One region of the Halobacillus sp. AWH4_228 genome, then DNA from elsewhere that is predicted to be linked to it. Evidence: riboswitches for the same ligand, from Rfam matches in the RefSeq annotation. Region 1 holds a riboswitch; each other region holds the start of a gene.

Region 1 (5,188 bases):
AAAACGGCCGATGTAATCGCTGCGACCTCCATGCCCCATCCCCTCTTCCTTTATCTTCTTTCGCTTTTACCTGGCTGACTCTTCATAAAATCCAGCACCTTCCGATCGACTTTCCCCTGGTCCAGCTCACGACCTTCGAAGTTTTCGGTATGCAGGTACGTCGTCCAGGATTCATAGAACACCTCGTCATCAACTTCCTTACTTTCAAGGCAGCCAAGACGGACTAAATGGCCTACCATTTCCCTTTTTACATCTTCATCGATCAGCTGGACATCCTCTTCCTTCGTTTCACCAAAGTACAATTGGTGCAGCTGGTAAATCCGCTCCAGTTCCTTGATCGGCTCAGGATGATCGTCCACTCTGAGATCTACAGCGACATCGCTTAGTCCGCCGTAGCCTGCTTGATCACGAACGACGAGCACGGCCGCCGACTGCTTTCCTCGGCTGTCTCCCCCTGCTTCCTGCGCCGCTTGGATGGCTCTAATGAGACGTTCGGCCAGGGGGCCTTCCGATTGTTCAAACGCATGTCCCATATGGGTCACCGTTTCTTCATTTACTAATATGTTTCCTTGAGCCGCATAATGCTTCCCTGTGATTCCCCCAGCCCAGTCATAACAGTCTTTCCCGGTAAAAGTCGCTGCCTGACCGGAACGGTCGACAACTCCGACTTGACGGTCTTCCTTTTGAAGGTCTTCGTCCGTTAACTTTTCGATGACTTCCTCCGCAGACAACCCTGCCTCAAGGAGTTTCAACCCTTCCGGACCGTAGGCAGGGTTGGCAAAAGCCTGGGTGGCCACCGCTCCCACACCTGCTTTCGCCCATGGAACGACGGAGCCGACGCCTAAAAACTTGGACTGTACGGCCACGCCCCATTCCTCACGGCCGGGGTCACAGGCGGCGATCGAAAATGTAGCAATGATCTGATTGTTCATCTCTTTTCCCTCCAATATCCTTACCATTCGACAACACATTCAGATTTCCTTCTCTTCCCATATTCCGATTAACAATAGAAAATAACGGGTAATTTTACTGTAGAACATGATATAAAAAAAGGAGCGGTGAAAAAATGAAACCACTTGTACGTGAATACACAAATGATGAACAGTTGAAGGATATGGTAGAAAAACTGAAGAACGAAGGCATTGATAACGAAGAGATTTACATCCTGTCCCATGATGATGACCGGACCGAACGGATTTCGAAGAGTGTGAATGCGAATACGATTGGTGCTTCCGAGCAGGATGCGAAAAGCGTCATCACGAATATCTTCAGTAAAAAAGGCGATGAGCTCCGCACAAAGATGCAGGAAATCGGATTCTCCAAAGAAGAAGCTGGACAATATGAAGAAGACCTGGATGAAGGAAAAGTACTTCTTATCATAACCAATCCTGCAAAAGCTCAGGCAATTCTCTCCTGATAAAAAAGCCCCTGACGCAAAACATGCGTCAGGGGCTTCTGTTTAATAAGTTGTAAACCATGTCCACTTCTGCAGATAATACGTAGCATAGCGGATGGACGTCAGATTGTCCTGGTAGGTTTCATAGTCGGTTGTATAATGGCCGTCTTCATTGGACCAGATCCTCGTGAAGTAATCGTTGACCTCCTGGAAGACCTCCTCCTCCCCGGGCCCGTGGATGACGACATCCGCTTCCAGGTTAAGGTTGGACAGGTTTCTTCTCGTATAGTTGGCGGAACCGGCGACGATGGCGTCATCATCCGGCCCATCTATATACAGCATTTTCGTATGATACTGCTCGACGTTCGTGTCATACCAGCGCAGCTTGATGTTCTCATTTCCGAGGTTCTTCAGCTCGGCAGCCACCGGCAAATTGGGGAGCCCCGGCTTCTCATGGCCGAACGCGGTTTTATTGGGATCCATAATGATGCGTACTTCAGCCCCGCGGTTGGCCGCTTCATCGATCCGGGCGGTCACCTTTTTATCCGCTAAATAATACATCCCGATCCATACGTCATCCCCTTTACCAGCGTCCTCCAGCTCTTCCAGCACGGCGTCATAGATCTTTCCTTCGGTCACGAACTGTGTCTGAAGCGGTCCTTCCTGCTCTTCCCATTCATAGCTGCTGTAGTCGATGAATTCCCCGCCGGAATAGCGGGCCACCGCTTCTTCTGCTTCCAAAATATCCTCTATAATCGGACCGTCCATTTTGAAAGCGACGTTCTCATGGTACCCACTGGCATCATGAGGGTTAGCCGTGGATACAACGGCTGAATCCTCAGTCACAAGCAGCTTCCGGTGGTTCGCCTTAATATTCAACAGCTTCATGTAGGATCGAAGCGTCACGTCAGGGGCCTCCTTGGCAATCGGATTGCCGATCCACCCTTCTCCTCCGTTACCCATCCAGGAAAACATCAGACGCCACGCACTCGAGTATAACGGATTGGAATCTCTCAGTTTGTCCAGATTGGTTAAGACGACGTTCACCCCGCCATCTTCCAGGCGGCGGATTGTTTCCGATTCATAGGAGCCGTAAATGGTATTGATTTGGTCTGTAATAAACACGACTTCAAGCTCAGGCACTTCTTCTTTTCTTTCTAATACAGCGTCCACGAGACGACTGCTGATTTCGGGAAATTCATTTTTCCCGTTCGTGTAGCCGTTGAAAAGAAACATATCAGCGACAATAAAATCATCCGCTTCCCCTATAGTGGCATACATCTCCTCAAAAACCTGAAGATCATGAACCGTATCCCCCTCTTGATTCTCATAGGAGAGGTCACGGAAAAACTCGATATCCTCCATCTGATGGACACCGCCCTCGTAGGAAACGCCTTCCGGGAGCGCTTTCCATGAGGTATGATAGGCAATCATGACCGAAAGGATCAGCACGATCAAAAGCAGCAGCCAGACCCATTTCTTCTTTAATAACCCCTTTATTTTTTTCATTCTTATCCCCCCTGGTCTCTGCCTGTCTTTTCACTACCCGGGGGTGTTTCAAACATGGAAAAAAAAGCCTTCTACCGCAGGGGCAGAAGACTTTTCTCATTTAATGAAGCAGCAGCTTTGGACGCTGTATGAACAAAAGGCTGATTACGATGGCGCTTAAGATAAACGCAGGCAGCATGTATCCGCCATTATAAACGAGGGAGTACAGCCAGACCGGCTGTCCTTCCGGCGCAAACTCACCGTAAAAGATGATCCCTGCTGCGAAGTGACCGAAGAAGCGGAGTACACTGCCGATAAAGCACCCCGCGATGATCCACCCGACGAGAGCTTTCGTTTCCTTGGAGCGGATCGCATTCCAAAGCGGTTTCGCCACGATTCCTGCCGCACCGATCACCGCAAACGCCACAATGTAGTCCAACAGCGTCTGCAAAGGGGTGATGATATAGGCACCGGTCAAAATCTGATAGATGCCGAGCAGCAGTCCAGTCGCCGCGCCTCCCTTCACGCCCCAGCGGAAGGCCATAATGAAGACCGGCACCATTGCAAACGAAACGGAACCGCCCTGGGCCCATAATTTAAATGATAAAAACGGAAGGATATCCAGTAGTAGTGCTAATGCGGAAAAGATCGCAATTTCTACTAAAAATAGGACTCTGCGGTTTCTCATTCCAGCATTCCTCCTTTAAAAAAAGACACAAAAAAAGCAATGCAGACAGGGACGCTTCCTGATGGAGGGATCCCGAATGCATTGCACCATCAAAAAAGCCGCCATCCCTGCGCCAGTACTAACTGACAGGTTCGAAGGGTCTGAACGAGGTTCACTCTCAGCCGCTAGGCTCCCCTTGTAGGCTTTGTACCGATTACTCTTCTTGCTATATTTCTATTATATCAAACTTCTCTCCGATGACAAAACTTATTTCCCGGGCAATGGAGTCTATTTTGTATTCGTATACATCTGGAAGAATTCCAGACTGCGCTCAACAATCAAATCCTGGTCATGATCCAGTGTTGCGACATGGTAGCTGTTTTCCAAATGGACAAGCTCCTTGTGCTCCGAAAAGACCGAATCAAAGATCACTTCTGAATTATTGGGCGGCACGACGTGATCCTCATCCGAGACGAAAACCAGAATCGGGCAGTGAATCGTATCAAGCCGCTTTTTCACCTGATCCATTAAGACCGTGATTTCGGTAATGGATTTGACCGGTGTTTTGTCGTAGGCCAGTTCATCCTGGCCGGGGTCTTTAATATCGGAGCCGATGGCATCAAGAAAACGTTCGTCTGTCGCCGCACTCTCCTCCATCACCGGGATGTCGATTGCTGCATTGATCGGAATAACCCCCTGGATGTCCTTATGCTCACCGGCCATATAAAGGGCAAGCGTTCCTCCCATGGATAAACCGACGACGAATATAGAACTGCACCGTTCATTCAGCCATTGATAGGCGCTCTCCACTGATTCGATCCAGTCCTTATAGGACGTCGTCTCCATATCCTCCGGTGCTGTGCCGTGTCCTTTCAACCGTGGACAGTAAACGGTATAGCCTTCGCGTGCGTATGCTTCTGCGAGCGGACGCATGCTCTGGGTCGTCCCTGTGAACCCGTGGGAGACGAGTATCCCCACCTCATTGCCCTCGTATTTGATTTCCTCTGCCCCATCAAGAATGCTGTACTCGGCCATCTGGTTTTCCTCCTTTTGTTTTGGTGGAACCTAATATCCGTTTCAATACCGCCTTTTCGAGCCATGCCCATGGAAGAAGCCTTTTCAAAAGCACGTTGGTCCGGACGCCCGCTCCGACTGGATAACGCAGTTTTTTCAGCTTGTCTTTTTGGATCAGTCCTGTCATGAGGTCGGCGACGGAAGCCGGCTGGGCCCGTGACTCTTCGTTCAAAGCGCTCCACAGTCCTTTTATGTAGGAAGCATAAGGCGACGAAGGATTGTGTACTTCCTCTGGAAGCTTCATACCGGACGACCAGATATTCGTCTGAAAAGAGCCTGGTTCAATCAACGCGACATCAATGCCGAATGGCTGCAGTTCAAAGCGCAGGCTTTCAGAAAGTCCTTCCAGCGCATGCTTGGACGATACATACGCCGATAGCCCCGGAAAACCGATCAATCCACTGACACTGCTGACATTTAGTATTTTTCCGGACCCTTGGCGCCTCATGACGGGCAGAACAGCCTTCGTGACGGCTATAACACCAAAGACGTTCGTATCGAACTGCCGGCGGTATTCCTCAAGTGGGACCTGTTCCAGGAACCCTCCTACCGCATAGCCCGCG
Region 2 (5,188 bases), 1.5 Mb from region 1:
ATTAAAATACAATAATTCCGATAAGTCAACTATGTTATATAAGCTGATCCATTTGATCAACGCTTTCCTTCCATGTGAAATGGATTTTTCAAGGGCCATCCAGGAATGCTAGAATAGAAGAGAAAGTGTAAAAGGGGGCTTGCTTTTGAAGGGAATCCTATTGGTGCTTTTATCTGTTTTAATCCTGACAGCGTGTCAAAGTGAAAGGGAATGGTCCTTCTCTGAAATTGGGAAAAAGGATCTTCCAGGGGACGCGTTGTCCTATTTTCAAACGGTAAAAAATAGACATGGAAATCATATGTTCCAAGAGGGAGATCAGAATACGGTGTATATCTATTTGAACGGAACAAAACAGGGCGAAGGGGCGGAATATTATACATCCTTCGAGGTCCGGGCAGAAGAAGATACGCTGAACCTGTTATACAAGACAGGGGCCGGCGCTGGTGGTTCGGTTAAATCCGAACGCTTCTACAGAGTCGACGGTTATCAAAGTTATGAGATCCTGAGGATTTATGAAAACGGAAAAGAAGCCGCCTTTGAGACCATATCTCTGGGCGGATAATTTTCTCTATCCCTATAGAAAAAGGACTCTCCTCCTCTCATTGCCTTACCCTGATCCATAGGCGTCGCCAACGCCTATACTGCAATCTGGTCATGTGGTGAGGTCTTGAGGAAGTTGAAGCCTGCGGGAACAGAACAGACCCACCCAAAACCGGAACCTGCGCTTCTTTTACCTACATAAATAAAACAACATGAAAGTGAGCCTGTACGATGCGGAAAATTCTTGCTGCCTTAATCAGCAGTTTTGTAACAGCTTTATTGGTTTCTATTTATCTCACATCGGATTACAGCAACCTGGTCGGAAACTTATATTTTAATTTAGTCAACATCTATTTGGGGCATGCTGTGTTTGCCCTCCCCCTATCCTTGATAGCCGATCGTTTAAGCAGTCAGCTGTCGTTGGGACGCTTTTTTATTGAGTGGGGCCTGTATCTTTTAATTGGACCACTTCTAGCTGTGTTATTGGCTGTCTTTACGATGTTCTTAAGCTTGTATCTCATACCGATCAGTTTCATTTTTCCAATCACCTACACGCTCGTTAAAAAAATTCCTGCTGCTTTCCTGAAGAGGAGTCTGACAGCGGCTGTCCTCTTATCCGTTGCGGTCATCATGGCTATGTATTACAGTATCCGTTAGTTTCAGGGTCATAAATAAGCTGTTCGGGTCTTCCTTGTAGCCGGCGAAAGGACCACAGAAAACAAACCCGAAGTTCTTATACAGCTGGACAGCCGGATGGAACGCCTCTTGAGACCCGGTTTCTATAAAGAGCTGTGTATACCCTCGGGCGCTGGGTTCATTTATGATGTGTTGGAGCAATCTGTGGGCGACGCCTCGTCTTAAATGGGAAGAGGCCGTTCTCATCGACTTGATTTCTCCGTGCGCCGGATGGAGTTCTTTCAACGCTCCCATTCCTGCCAGCTCTCCCTTTTCCCAGGCTGTCCAAAAAGTCACGCCGGGCTGCTTTAATTTTTCTATATCCAATGCGTGGATGCTTTCTGGCGGGGAGTGCAGGGTCATATTGAAAAGGTGTTCCTTTATGAATGCTTGTACTTCATCGCTTGTTAAATCATCGTTTTTGATGTCCATCCATGGCCTCCTGTTTTATACGTCCTCCATCTACATTTCGCGTTTAAACGGGACTTGTCCTTTCCGGCCCCCTGTGTTGTAATGAAAATAACAGTTTTATAGCATGTTTCACTAGGGGAGCCCTGATGACGGGGCTGAGAAAAGCAGAAGCTTTGACCCTTACAACCTGATCTGGCTCATACCAGCGGAGGGAAGTGAAGCGGTCGATGATTGATCTTTTCTTACATGATGATCAAGCCCGCTCCTTCTCTCGAAGGGGCGGGCTTTTTATATGGAAGGAGAGAGTACGATGATTCAGTTAGAGGAATTGCTGCAGAGAGTGGAGGAAAAGGAAGAGGAGATGCACCAGCTTCTAGGGGACTTGGTCGCCTTTCCGACGTTAAGCCCTCCAGCCCGAAATGCGGCGGAAGCACAACAGTACATAGAAGAGTATTTAAGCCGGATGGATTTTGAAATAGACACGTGGGAACTGTACCCCGGCGATCCGATTGTCGTCGGAACGAAAAAAGGAACCGACCGGGAACACAGCAGAAGTCTCATCTTAAACGGTCATATTGATGTGGCTGCGCTGGATGAAGGGGAATCGTGGGAGCATGATCCTTTTACACTGACCTCGAAGGACGACCGCTTGTACGGTCGCGGCACGGCGGATATGAAAGGTGGAATGGCGGCTGTTCTGTTTGCACTCAAACTGCTCCATGAAGCGGGAATCGAGCCGACCGGCGACCTTCATGTGCAGTCCGTCGTCGGTGAAGAGGTCGGAGAAGCAGGAACAAAATCCTGTGGAGAAAGAGGGTATCATGCCGATTTAGCCATCGTAGCCGATACGAGTAACTGTGCCATTCAGGGGCAGGGAGGCGTCATTACCGGATGGATTACGATTGAAAGTCCGGAAACCTTCCACGACGCGGAACGCCGTTCGATCATTCATGCCGGTGGAGGAAGATACGGAGCAGGGGCAATTGAAAAAATGATGAAAATCATCCAGTCGCTGCAGGAATTGGAGCAGCACTGGGCGGTGACGAAATCGAGTCCAGGCTTTCCACCTGGATCGACGACAATCAATCCGGCTGTCATTGAAGGTGGAAGGCATGCCGCTTTTATCGCCGACCGCTGTGCTTTATGGATTACCGTGCACTATTATCCAGAAGAGCATTATGAAGATGTGATCGAAGAAATTGAAGCACATGTCCGTGCTGCCGCCCAGGCCGATCCATGGCTGAAAAACCATGCCCCTCAATTCAAATGGGGAGGAACGTCCATGATCGAGGAGCGCGGAGAAATCTTCCCCGCCTTTTCTGTCGATCCTGCCCATCCAGGGGTACAGCAGCTTCAACAAGCCCATAAAATCATCCATGGTACGCCGGCGGAAATGTCCATGTCTCCGACTGTGACGGATGGAGGATGGCTCTCAGAAGCAGGCATCCCGACCATTCTCTACGGTCCCGGCACGCTGGATCAGGCGCATGCGGTGAATGAGTCGCTGGACAGGAGACAGCTGTTGGATTATACGAAAACAATGATGGCTTTTTTATACAATTGGTTTCAACAAGCAGATGACAAGGAGGAAGCGTAATGTTTACAGACCGTTTATACGAAAGTGCCCGTCCGATTTGGGAGGCCTACCTCGATCATCCATTCGTCAAAGGGATTGGGGACGGCACGCTCGAGCTTGAGAAATTCCAATTTTTCATGCGTCAGGATTATTTGTACTTGATTGATTACTGCCGCGTGTTTGCTCTTGGTTCCGTTAAGGCGAAAAGCCTGGATACGATGACGATGTTCTCTGAACTGCTTCATTCCACTTTAAGTGAGGAAATGGAGCTGCACCGGAACTATGCGGAACGGATCGGCATCAGCCGGGAGGAGCTGGAGGAAACGAAACCTTCTGCCACCCTCCTCGCCTATACGAGCTATATGCTGAACAAGGCAAATCAAGGATCAGAGGCTGAGGTGGCGGCCTGTGTGCTGGCCTGCACATGGAGCTACAACGTGATCGGCTTTCACCTTGCCGAACAAAATCAAGGAGAAAAGCACGAGTTTTACGGCGATTGGATTGAGATGTATGCGTCCGAAGAATTTTCTGAGCTTGCTTCCACACTGAAAAAATTAATCAACGAGCTGGCTGACGGACTTCCGGAAAGGGAAAAAGCTCACCTCGAAGAGATCTTTATTCATACGAGTAAGCTGGAGTATATGTTCTGGGAGATGGCGTGGAAACAAAAAATGTGGGTCGAGGAAGAGAGCTTTTTGAATACCTGAACACCCCTCTCCTCTTTTGAAAAGCGTTTAGACGCACTCAACTGCCTATCTGCCATGTGGATGACCACGATCCGCTTATCGGTGGATGCTTGCCGTGGGCCCGGCCTCAGCTAACTTGGACAGGAAGATCACCTGTCCAAGTGGATCTTCGGCTCGTGCTGATCCCACAGGCGTCACCACCGAACGCTCCTCGTGACATCCGCAGATTTCCTCTGACAAGAGAAGTTATCCAACTTGGAATAAGGTTAATCAAGAGTAAAACGTTCCAGGACTTAAAGAGGTATATGATAACGCTGTTCTTTGGATAAGAGGCTGTTCACCAAGTATTTGTCTTCAAATCCCCGATGGATTTTCAATGGAACAAGATAAATGGTTACCTTTCATACATCCATTAAAAAAATGCGGATCATCTTTTCCGAAGACCACCCTCTCCTAAATGGAGAGGGTTTTGTCATTAATGTCGAAAGTAGTCAAAATGTCACGAACGAGGTAGAATGAAAGGTAGACGATCCCTTTCAATCCATTTGAAAAAAGAGGCAAAGGAGAACATACCTATGAAGGAAATCCAACAGCAGATCCTCCACTATTTTACCGGGATGCCGAACACGTTCATCCCGACAGGTAAGATTGCGGAGTCTCTCGGATACTCAGATAAAGCCATTCGGAATCATCTGCCGGCCGTTCAGGATTATTTGGACGAGCAGGGACGGACGGGTGTCATTGAGAAAAAAGCCGGCCGCGGGGTGCGGCTTGCGATTAAAGAAGCTGACAACGCCCTGTTGATCGACCATCTCCATCATTCCTTTCCTCAAAATGAAGCGCAGGATCGTTCCCTCCGGACGAAAATCGCCTTTGCCCTGTTGTCCGCCCCACGCCCGGTCACCATCCAGAAGCTGCGGAAAGACTACTACCTTTCCCATACCGGTGTCCGAAATATTCTGGATGAAATCGAAACATGGCTGCACCCTTATCATCTGGAAATGGTCCGCAAGCAGAAAATCGGCGTATATATTTCCGGAGAGGAAAAACAGATCCGTCAGGCCGTGACAGGACTTTCTTCACTGGAAGGCCCCGCTGAAGATGTAACAAAGGTTCTTTTTGATTCCTTCTTCATACGGACGATTCAGCACGAATTGGCAGCCCTTCAGGAAAAACATCAGGTCGACTTCACTGATGCAGCCCTCGAATCCCTGCTTCTCCATACCGCTTTTATGATTAAGAGGGTTCAGCTTGGTCAGATCATTTCGCTGCCGGAAGAAGATGTCCAGTCGATCCGGAC
Region 3 (5,188 bases), 740 kb from region 1:
GCGCTGCTCAAGCAGAGCCATCAGTTGTTGGGTCGAGACCGCATCCTGACCGAAAGTCGGTTCATCCAGCAAAAGAAGCGATTGATTTTCCACGATCATCGTGGCCACGCTTAAACGGCGTTTCTGCCCCTGACTTAACTGATAAGGATGATGCCTGTCTAATCCATTCAATCGGCACAGGGAGAGCAGATGTTCAACCTGCCGGCGTATTTCCAATTCGGGTGTTCCCCGCTGCCTTAAACTGAAAGCAATCTCCTCGAACACTTCATCGGTTACAAATTGGTGTTCCGGATTTTGAAAAACGTACCCCACCTGTGTACGTAAGTTGTCCGCTCTCCATTTTTTCATGGATGTCCCTTTCCAAGTCACTGTGCCTCTGTCCGCCTTTGTGATGCCGGCCATTATTTTGGAAAGACTGGATTTGCCACTTCCATTCGCCCCTACCACAGCAATCCATTCTCCTTCATAAAGGGAGAGAGTGAGATCCTTTAAAATATGTTTCCACTGGACATCGGATAATTCCAAGAGCGCCTTTCCGCGTCTGTTCGGGTTACGAACATTTGATGGAACTTCAATGTTCCGCTGCGATAACTCCTCCAGGGTAAATGGATAGGGAGGAGGGCAGTCTTCGTCTATGCTGTACTGCACAGCATAGGGAAGCCGGATCCCCTGATTGTGGATGGCGCGGCCCTGGTTATTGATGACTTCTTTTAACGGCCCCTTTGTAAGAATCCCGCCATCGGAGTGGAGTACAATGACATGCTTGAGAAGTTCCAGCCATCCTTCCAATCTGTGTTCGATCACAATCAAGGTGAGACTTCTAGTTTTTTTTATGGAAGTCAGAATAGTAATGAAATCACGAGCAGACTGCGGATCCAGATTAGCTGTCGGTTCATCCAGGAGAAGGATGTCCGGCTCCATCACCAGCACACAGGCAAGGGCCAGTTTCTGCTTCTGTCCGCCGGACAAGTGATGGATGAACGACGTTTTTTTATCCAGTAGATTCACCTGTGCAAGGACATCATCTATTTTGTGTTCCATCTCCTCAGCAGGTACATGAAGGTTTTCTAAACCAAAGGCGATTTCATCCTCGACGGTCAGCATACAAAATTGAGTTTCGGGGTCTTGAAAAACACTTCCAACAGTTTTAGCCAGCTCTCCCGGTTTGAAGTCGCTTGTTGAGCGTCCGTAAATGGCAGCACGCCCATTCATCTCGCCATCCAAATCCTCCGGGTAAAGCCCGTTTATACATTGGACAAGCGAGCTTTTTCCTGAACCGCTCGGGCCAAGGATGAGGGTGTCCTGTTCGTTTTCGATGGAGAGGGTGATATCCGTCAATACGGTTTTTTCATTTTCTTCATACGTAAGCGTCAGGTTTTCCAATTGTACAGCCGTCTTCATCAGGAAGCCTTCTTCTTTCTTAATTCCCGCCCGAGAGCAAAACTGGAAAGGACGCCGGTACGGGCAAGTCCGTCAGCCACGGCTTTACCCAATACTCCGGAAATCACAGCGCCGCTGACCATACGGACAATCAGCATGGCAGCGACGTATCCACCACTTAACGCAGCGTATCCAGATTGGAAATACCCCCATGCGAAACTGAAAACGGCAGCCATCACGCCGGCGAGCATGAGTACAGAAAGATGATAAGACCGGTAACGCGTCAGAGCAAACGCACTTTCCGCTCCGAATCCCTGAATCATTCCCGTTAGAATCAATAGGGGACCGGAAGCATTCCCGAGCAGAACTTCAATTGTCGCTGCGATGGTTTCAGAGAGAAAAGCTGCGCCCGGGCGGCGTAAAATATAGGCGGCAATGATGGATACGATAAACCAGATACCAAAGATAAAATCATATCCGATTGGACCAAAGAGACCTGAGAGAAGTTTTCCAACAGGCAGGAAAGCGAGATAGACGACAGCGAAAACGACGGACAAGACAGATAGAACAACGATTTCTTTGAGTTTCCAGTTTTTCATAAGATGCTCCCCCTGGAGGAAGGGCTGTTGACCGACACCGATACAGTCATGACGGTGTGAGACGACCCTGAAGCTTCTGTCTCACGGAAAACGTTTTCCAACCCTTCGAAAACCGTATGGGTATCTCCGTCAAGTCTTGTAGAATAGTGGGCGGGCGTCACTTGGATGCCCTTCGATTTCATCGCTTCAATCTGCTTGTATATTGTATCCATATAACTGTCCCCTCCCATTGGATAGAGCGAAAACTTAGCTGCTAATGGCTGGGTAATCGAGCGGGAAGTGTCTTCATTCCTCCGTTGCAGGGATTCAGCCATATACGTGTCTCCAGCCGAGTCTCCCGGGCACCCGATTGAATAAGTCGCATGAAAAGCCGCATGAACACCTTCTTTGGATACATGAAGAAGGATAGCCTTTGTCACATCAAAAATATGTTCCATCCGCCCCCGTACCGTCGTAGAGACATCATCGGTATCGAGCCATACTTTAGATGTATCCACTTCCTTTAAGCTTTCCAGAATTATACCCGCAAACTCATCACTCATCGGATGTATGGAAAACGAACATCCAGCAATTTTCGATGTACCACAAACTTGATTCATCCATCATTCCTCCTTTTTTTAAACACAAAGCTCTGTTAAAGTCTGTTGTTGTTATTTTAAACGAGTACTAAATCGTCTCCGTCTGGAATTAGGGGTCCGGCCCGTTGTTTACTCAGAGCATGGGATGGCAGAGAAAATTGTCCGCTTTCCGCGGGGAACGAAGTTTGAGGAGGCTCACGGTACCCCGTGGAAAGGGAGTCATTCCCAAGGCCGCCTCCTGCAAATCCCATGACAGAAAGGGGTGATAGGAGCTCACATGTTAAATAACAACACCAAGCAATAACAGACCCAAACACAAAAAAACTGCATCCCATGGGAATGCAGTCCGTTGATCGATGAATAAAACCTGTAAAGGCCTGATTGATAGAACGGCTGCACTTCCCCACGCTAGTATTATCTAGTTCGGGTGCCAAGGGTCGGATCATCCTCTCAGCCGCTCGCAGCAGCTCCCCTAGTGCCTCATATGTATACAGTTTTTTGTATTGACTCTATCGTAGCGGATGTTGGAATATTTGTAAATGTTTATTCTCCTTTTTATGAATACGAATGATAGAGTTCATTTTCAAAATCTTCCAATCGTGATACGCTGAAGATAATAGAATCTGTCATATCTTGAGTGGAATAAAAGAGTCGGACAATCAGAAGACAAGGGATACCATCAATGGGAAGGGGAAGACAGATATGAACACTCACATGAATCGCACAAGCAGGTGGATGAAGCGGTATGCACGTCCATTGGAAGCAGCCAGATGGGAAGCACTTTTTGAAAGAGGTCCTAAAGAAAAGGTCCTCGTATACTTGAGTGCGTTCCAAAATGAAGATGGAGGTTTTGGTCACGGAATTGAGCCGGATTTTCAACTTCCAGCTTCGTCTCCAATGGCCACATGGGCAGCTTCCCAAGTGCTTGCTGAATTGAATGTATCTTCCAAAGAGCCGCTGCTTCAACAGATGGTTTCCTACCTCCTTCGCTCATACGATCGTCAATCAGGGATGTGGCCTTCGGTTATTCCTGAAGTCAACCATTTTCCTCATGCGCCCTGGTGGTCGTGGAGGGAAGGGGTGCAGTCCAACTGGATGTTTAACCCGGGGGCGGAATTGGCCGGTTTTCTCATCGACTGCTCTCAAAGGGAAACAGAAGCCTGGAAAACGGGTGTGGCTGGAGCCGTTAAAGCTGTTGAACATTTGATGAGTGTCAGTGAGATGGATTTCCACGAATGGCAGTGTTTTCAAAATCTACTAATCTCCGTGGACAAGCATAAAGGACTCGTCCATAATCAAATGCCTTACGGGCTTGATCAGGTGCAGTCCCACCTTCTTACGTTAGGCGAGAACTGTTTCAGTCAGGATCCTTCGGAATGGGGAAGTGGGTACGGTGCGCTTCCGACTGACATAATATCGTCCCCACAGCATCCGTTGTATGCTAAATACAAACCTTTAGTTTTGGAAAACATCCGTTATTATTTGAAAACGCTGAAGGAAGAAGGCATCTGGGATATCAGCTGGGACTGGGGAGACGGAACAAAAGCTTTTGCTGCAGCTGAACAACAGTGGAAAGGAATTACGGCGGTTCAGCGTTGGAAAATTATCCATGCTTTTCAAGGGGAATGGTAAAACGGAAGAGAGGCTGTAGCGCCTCTGTCGGACGTAGATGTTGGAAAAAGAGAGGTTATTGGGATCCTGTTTGCTTTACTGAGCAGCAAGTGCTGGTTTTGTGGTCATCCTTGTCCATGAGGTGAACGTCCATGTGACCGGGAGTATTGGTGTCGATGTTATTGATGGCTGAATCAAACAGTGTTTTACAAGCGTCTGCTCAGTGGATGACCTGAAGGAGACACCCCTCGTTTAAACCTGACCACTTTTCGTGAATTATCTTTTTCCCTGAATATAAAGGAATAAAGAAAACCGGGATACATGTGTTATGTATCCCGGTTATTTTTATGGCTTAAATAATCTTAGTTTTAAGTTGTCTTCATTCTGAGAGCAGTCCAGATAAGGAAGTTTTTCATAAGGATAGTACCGCACAGTTGTCGGGTTCATATCAAGCAGGCCGAATAGTTCCTTCATATCCGTAATCCGGTTCAATTGAATGAGCGTATCTTTCCCTGCGAACGATTGGAATCTTGCAGACGTAAATCCTTCTTCCTTGATAAAGTTAAGAATGTCCATTAGTTAGTCTCCTTATGGCCGTAAGCTGGTTGGACATGTGCTCATTATATTTTCATAGACGTAACCGGATTCAATCCCTACCGGCTGTTATTCTACAATAACAAATATCTCGGGAAATAGCCAACTTTTCCCGTTTACTTATTGTTTTTGTAATATAAAAAAGAAAAAAGCCACGTATCCAAAGACACGTGACTCGTTTTAGTAATAAGGAGAAATCATTAAATAGACAACGACGCCTGTCAAACTGACATAAAGCCAGATCGGCATCGTCCAGCGGGCGATTTTCCTATGTTTATCCACTTTCATTGCCAGACCTCTGAACAGTGTTAACAGGGCAAGGGGTACAATAAGTGCGGCCAGCACAATGTGGGTGATCAGAATAAAGTAATAAATACCTGCCACCAGACCCTCGCCGCCGAAGGACGTTGATTCAGACATGGAATG

The links. Region 1 has a riboswitch for thiamine pyrophosphate ahead of thiT (energy-coupled thiamine transporter ThiT). Riboswitches for the same ligand answer to the same signal wherever they lie in the genome.
Region 2: linked by a shared signal. The riboswitch ahead of ACXADP_RS05500 (acetylornithine deacetylase) and the one ahead of thiT (energy-coupled thiamine transporter ThiT) in region 1 are both predicted to bind thiamine pyrophosphate.
Region 3: linked by a shared signal. The riboswitch ahead of ACXADP_RS09610 (YkoF family thiamine/hydroxymethylpyrimidine-binding protein) and the one ahead of thiT (energy-coupled thiamine transporter ThiT) in region 1 are both predicted to bind thiamine pyrophosphate.

Annotation. Positions count from the first base shown of each region.
Region 1 is NZ_JBSWTE010000001.1:2,651,059-2,656,246, forward strand. It holds gene ACXADP_RS13630 (hypothetical protein) at 1-32, opposite strand, end outside; gene ACXADP_RS13635 (DUF1028 domain-containing protein) at 51-932, opposite strand; gene ACXADP_RS13640 (YflT domain-containing protein) at 1,067-1,417, shown strand; gene ACXADP_RS13645 (phospholipase D family protein) at 1,460-2,905, opposite strand; gene thiT (energy-coupled thiamine transporter ThiT) at 3,006-3,572, opposite strand; TPP riboswitch at 3,660-3,758, opposite strand; gene ACXADP_RS13655 (alpha/beta hydrolase) at 3,840-4,586, opposite strand; gene ACXADP_RS13660 (SDR family oxidoreductase) at 4,564-5,188, opposite strand, start outside.
Region 2 is NZ_JBSWTE010000001.1:1,126,973-1,132,160, forward strand. It holds gene ACXADP_RS05485 (hypothetical protein) at 146-562, shown strand; gene ACXADP_RS05490 (hypothetical protein) at 772-1,197, shown strand; gene ACXADP_RS05495 (GNAT family N-acetyltransferase) at 1,153-1,647, opposite strand; TPP riboswitch at 1,751-1,857, shown strand; gene ACXADP_RS05500 (acetylornithine deacetylase) at 1,937-3,223, shown strand; gene tenA (thiaminase II) at 3,223-3,909, shown strand; gene ACXADP_RS05510 (BglG family transcription antiterminator) at 4,464-5,188, shown strand, end outside.
Region 3 is NZ_JBSWTE010000001.1:1,906,827-1,912,014, forward strand. It holds gene ACXADP_RS09600 (ABC transporter ATP-binding protein) at 1-1,401, opposite strand, end outside; gene ACXADP_RS09605 (ECF transporter S component) at 1,401-1,979, opposite strand; gene ACXADP_RS09610 (YkoF family thiamine/hydroxymethylpyrimidine-binding protein) at 1,976-2,578, opposite strand; TPP riboswitch at 2,941-3,041, opposite strand; gene ACXADP_RS09615 (hypothetical protein) at 3,260-4,189, shown strand; gene ACXADP_RS09620 (hypothetical protein) at 4,514-4,744, opposite strand; gene ACXADP_RS09625 (DUF420 domain-containing protein) at 4,943-5,188, opposite strand, start outside.